Regions from separate parts of the Lelliottia sp. GFLA7 genome, predicted to be linked through region 2. Evidence: predicted binding sites of a transcription regulator. Region 2 holds the regulator's gene; the other holds the start of a gene.
What was found. The regulator Fur, encoded in region 2, represses iron uptake genes when iron is present. The targets are predictions, from matches to a motif close to ATAATAATGAGAACNACTATCAA.
Positions count from the first base shown of each region.

Region 1: a site for Fur is predicted at 1,373-1,395, ahead of fhuE (ferric-rhodotorulic acid/ferric-coprogen receptor FhuE). Genes of this name have one in related genera too.

Region 1 is NZ_JBWLAQ010000001.1:959,798-962,201, reverse strand. Features, by position in the region: gene AC07RN_RS04660 (EAL domain-containing protein) at 1-329, opposite strand, end outside; tRNA gene AC07RN_RS04655 (tRNA-Arg) at 616-692, shown strand; gene yahO (DUF1471 family periplasmic protein YahO) at 896-1,171, shown strand; gene fhuE (ferric-rhodotorulic acid/ferric-coprogen receptor FhuE) at 1,442-2,404, shown strand, end outside.
Region 2 is NZ_JBWLAQ010000001.1:787,364-789,767, forward strand. Features, by position in the region: gene ybfE (LexA regulated protein) at 1-90, shown strand, start outside; gene fldA (flavodoxin FldA) at 248-778, shown strand; gene fur (ferric iron uptake transcriptional regulator) at 1,070-1,516, shown strand; gene chiQ (ChiQ/YbfN family lipoprotein) at 1,643-1,972, opposite strand; gene chiP (chitoporin ChiP) at 2,027-2,404, opposite strand, start outside.

The DNA.
Region 1 (2,404 bases), 170 kb from region 2:
GGCAGGATCCGGACGAAATATTCTGTCTCGACAAATACGGTTATCGGCAGATTAATGAAAAGGTTGCGGCTATAGGGCGTGTTTTTTAAGGCTGCGAGTTGCGTTTCAAGCAACATAAGCGACTGATTAGCTGACTGATGCTGGAAAAATTGTTCACTTTTCTCAGGCGAAGCGAGAACGCTCAACAACTCCATGCCGACGATGCGTGATGATGAAAGGGCGACAATGGGTTCTAATTTGATGCCAATGATTTCTCGCGACACGCTGCGCAGTTTGGCGAATTTGTTCGTCGAGGGGGCTGCAAATGGGGAGGAGGCAAACGCGGTCACTGCACTGTCCTGTTATCTTCCGGGCTCCCAGGCGCCGGATTACCGCAGGCTAGTGTGCGGGTCATCCGTTTAAGAAAATACCAGGCGTTACTTAAAGAGGCTTAAGCCTTTTCGTAGTGACATGAAATGCGAGGAAAATCGACGGAATGTTGAAAAATTAGACGTATTTACAGTGGATGTGAGAGATGCTGTTGAGAAGGCAGGCGATTGCGCTAAAAGGCATTGACTCACTTGTCATTGGCCGTATAATTCCACGCGCTTCACCCCGCAAGTGCACGCTATCCGTGCGCCCTTAGCTCAGTTGGATAGAGCAACGGCCTTCTAAGCCGTAGGTCGTAGGTTCGAATCCTACAGGGCGTACCATCTGTTTTCTGCCATTCCAAAACACGCTCAAAACCCACTCGTATTCAAAAAACGATTCCCGCAGGATATAGCTTCTAACGTTTTGCTATAAACGATTTGGCTAACCTTAATGGCATTTCTGTCATTTCTCTACCATGCTGATTAAACCTTGCTGTTCATCGTGAGGATGATGTTGTTTCTTATTAATCACAAGGAATTAGGTTATGAAAAAGACGACTGCCCTTTTGCTGGGAACTGCGATTTTCTTCACCACGAATGCGTTTGCTGCTGAGCTGCTCACGCGTGAAGACTTCAAAAAAGTTGAGTCCCAGTATGAAAAGATTGGTTCTGTGTCGACCTCTGGCGAGACTGCGATTGCTGATGCTAAAGAAGAACTCATCAAAAAAGCCGATGAAAAAGGCGCTGATGTGCTGGTATTAACCTCCGGGAATACCGAAAACAAAATCCATGGCACGGCCGATATCTACAAGAAAAAGTAACTATTTTTACAGCCACCCCATTTTCTGGGGTGGCCTCAATCCCCCCTCTCTGCCTGCCTTTGCACAATTGCGTATACCCTCAAAACTGCATCACAGCCGTTTAACATTGTTTCTGTCGATAAAGTCCTAATTCTTTGATATTCAATGTTTACACATTTATTTACATTTAAATCTCGAACCAGTCGCCAATCAGTAAGTTAAATAATTATCATTGCCATTCTCATTTGTGTAATTTACGCACACACAAAAATAATTCCAGATGAGAAAATGATGTTTTTTAAGGGCAGGGATCTCGGCGGGAAATCTCCCGCGTTGGCAAACACGACAACGTTAACTGTTTCACTTATTACGCTGGCGATACATGCGGTGGTCAACCCAGCGCGTGCGGCTGAAAATAGCAGTGAACAGGATATCGTAGTCTATGGCGGTACAAACAGCGCCGCCGACGAACAGCAGGATTACGCTGTAAAAACCACGCGCGCAGGGACCAAAATGTTGCTGGCTCCTCGCGATGTACCGCAATCCGTTAGCGTGGTCACGCAGCAGCGTATGAAAGATCAAAATCTGCAAAATATCGATGAGGTTCTGACCAACGCAACGGGCGTATCGTCGCAGCAAATAGACAGCGAACGCTCTAACTACGTCTCTCGCGGTTTTGAAATCACCAACTTCTCGTATGACGAAATCCCGACATCCATGGGCGATGCGTGGAATTTCGGTGACGCAACAGAAGACACGGCGATTTACGATCGTATAGAAGTTGTCCGCGGTGCTGCAGGATTAATGACAGGCGCAGGCGATCCGGGCGCGTCAGTGAATATGGTGCGTAAACGCGCCGAAAGTAAACAGTTTACTGGAAACGTGAGCGCCAGTTACGGCAGTTGGAATAAGCAACGCTATGTCGCCGATCTCTCTGCGCCTTTAAATTCGGATGGCAGTGTGCGTGGGCGTGTGATCGCCGGTTATCAGGATCAGGACAGTTGGCTTGACCGCTACGGTAAGCGTAAAAAATTCCTCTACGGTGTAATGGATGCCGATCTAACCGAACGCACGACACTTTCTCTGGGCTGGGATTACCAGCAAACGAACACCGCTAATCCTACCTGGGGCGGCCTGCCAAGTTTGTACAGCAACGGTTCACGCACCCATTACGATCGCAACGTCAATACATCCGCGGACTGGACGGGCTATAACATTGAGTCCAGAAAAGTCTTCGCCAATCTGACTCACCGC
Region 2 (2,404 bases):
GAACTGGCTGAGGCCCGTGAAATCAGCCGCAGCGAGCTGATCGAAGAGATGCTTATGCTGCAACTGCAGGCATTGCGCCATTCTCAGTAAAAGTCTGAAAAACCACCCTTACCCCACTTTCATGTAGCACAGAGTGCAGTCCCGCGTGATAGCTGTTTCCGCTGACTTCTCTGTTCTGCTATGATTGCCCTTATCCGTGGACAATTTGTGCCACCATACCATTAAGTTTCAAGAGGTTATTTTACTCATGGCAATCATCGGCATTTTCTTCGGCAGCGATACCGGTAATACCGAAAACATCGCAAAAAACATTCAAAAACAGCTTGGTAAAGACGTTGCCGACGTCCATGACATTGCGAAGAGCAGCAAAGAAGATCTCGAAGGCTACGATATTCTGCTGCTGGGCATTCCTACCTGGTACTACGGCGAAGCGCAGTGTGACTGGGATGATTTTTTCCCAACGCTGGAAGAAGTCGACTTCAACGGTAAGCTGGTCGCGCTGTTCGGCTGCGGTGACCAGGAAGATTACGCAGAGTACTTCTGTGATGCGCTGGGCACCATCCGCGACATCATCGAACCGCGCGGCGCGGCGATTGTCGGTCATTGGCCAACGGCGGGTTACCACTTTGAAGCGTCTAAAGGCCTGGCGGATGACGATCACTTTGTGGGCCTGGCGATTGACGAAGACCGTCAACCAGAACTCACCGCAGAACGCGTAAACCAATGGGTTAAGCAGATCCGCGAAGAACTTCACCTCGACGATATCCTGAATGCCTGATTGATCGTGCGGCGCTGCAAAACTGTTGCGCCGCATTGATAGGTATTTCCAATTAAAATAATTGCTACAAATTTTTAACTTTTGCTTTCAGACCTGTACAATATCCCAGGTTAAAGTGGATGCCTTCGCTCAACTTTGTTGGCGATACCACGTTTTTATAAGCATACTTTGCTTGAGACTTGCAGTTTTCATTTAAGCATGGCAGTTCTATAATGAAACGCATTATCCCAAGTGCATTTTCTGTCACTTCTTCTTTAGAAGTGAATCGTTTAGCAACAGGACAGATTCCGCATGACTGACAACAATACCGCATTAAAGAAGGCTGGCCTGAAAGTGACGCTTCCTCGTTTAAAAATCCTGGAAGTACTGCAAGGGCCGGACAATCACCATGTCAGTGCGGAAGACTTGTATAAACGTCTGATCGACATGGGCGAAGAGATTGGCCTGGCGACCGTTTATCGCGTTCTGAACCAATTTGATGACGCCGGGATTGTCACCCGTCATAATTTTGAAGGCGGTAAATCCGTTTTTGAACTGACACAACAGCATCACCACGATCACCTCATTTGCCTGGATTGCGGCAAGGTGATTGAGTTTAGCGATGAATCTATCGAATCTCGTCAGCGTGAGATTGCCACTCGTCATGGTATCCGTCTGACCAACCACAGCCTGTACCTCTACGGTCACTGTGCAGAAGGCGATTGCCGCGAAAACGATCACGCGCACGACACCAAATAATCGTATTTCATACTCTGAGCCAACCTAACGGTTGGCTTTTTTTTGCCTGCTATAAATGAAAAAGCCCGGTTGCGCTTCATCCTGCGAATTTCAGGATGAAGCACAACCGGGCGTGGCAAAAGAAGATTACTTGCTGTTGTTGCTGCGGATCTCCTGCCAGATCTTGTCACAACGCTTTGCCACTTCCTGATCGTTACCGGTTTGACGCGCCTGAATACAGGCCTGGTAATCCAGCACCCGCACATTTTCCTGCGTCGCAAACTGCTCGTGCGCTTTCTCTTTTTTCAGCACAGTCAGCACGCTCTGACAGGCCTGGATTTTGTCTGGCGATCCTTCGGCGGTGTTAATACAGGCGCTGTACGCCTCTTTCAGTCGTGAGTCTTCTTTTGGTGCCTGAGGCTGTGCGCAGGCGACCAGCCCCGATGCGAGCACCGCGACGATAATCAATTTTTTCAGCATTTCAGTCTCCATTCCGGCGGGATGGGGGGAATCACCCCGCCGGCGCGTTCATCAGAAAATGGTGAATGGCGCGATGACCATGAATTTCACGTCACGCTCATCCTGGAAGATGTTGCCGTAACCGCCCGAGTAGCTTGGAATATCGGAGTGGTTGTCGTACTGGGTGAAGTGCAGTTTGAACATCGTGCCCTTCGCGCGACCCTCCTGGAGGGTGTAGATCGCATCGAGGCTATATGAGGACTCTTTCAGGCGATAGTTCGGGTCATAGTAAGCGTCCGGCGTAGCCATATCTGCAGGTTTTGCGTCCCATGCATACGCGTAAGATGCGCCAACCGCCCAGCCCGGCAGATTCCAGTTTTTCAGGTCATACATGGCGCCGAAGAATACAGCTTTCTCACCATCGGCGTTGAAATCCGAACGGTTATCCCA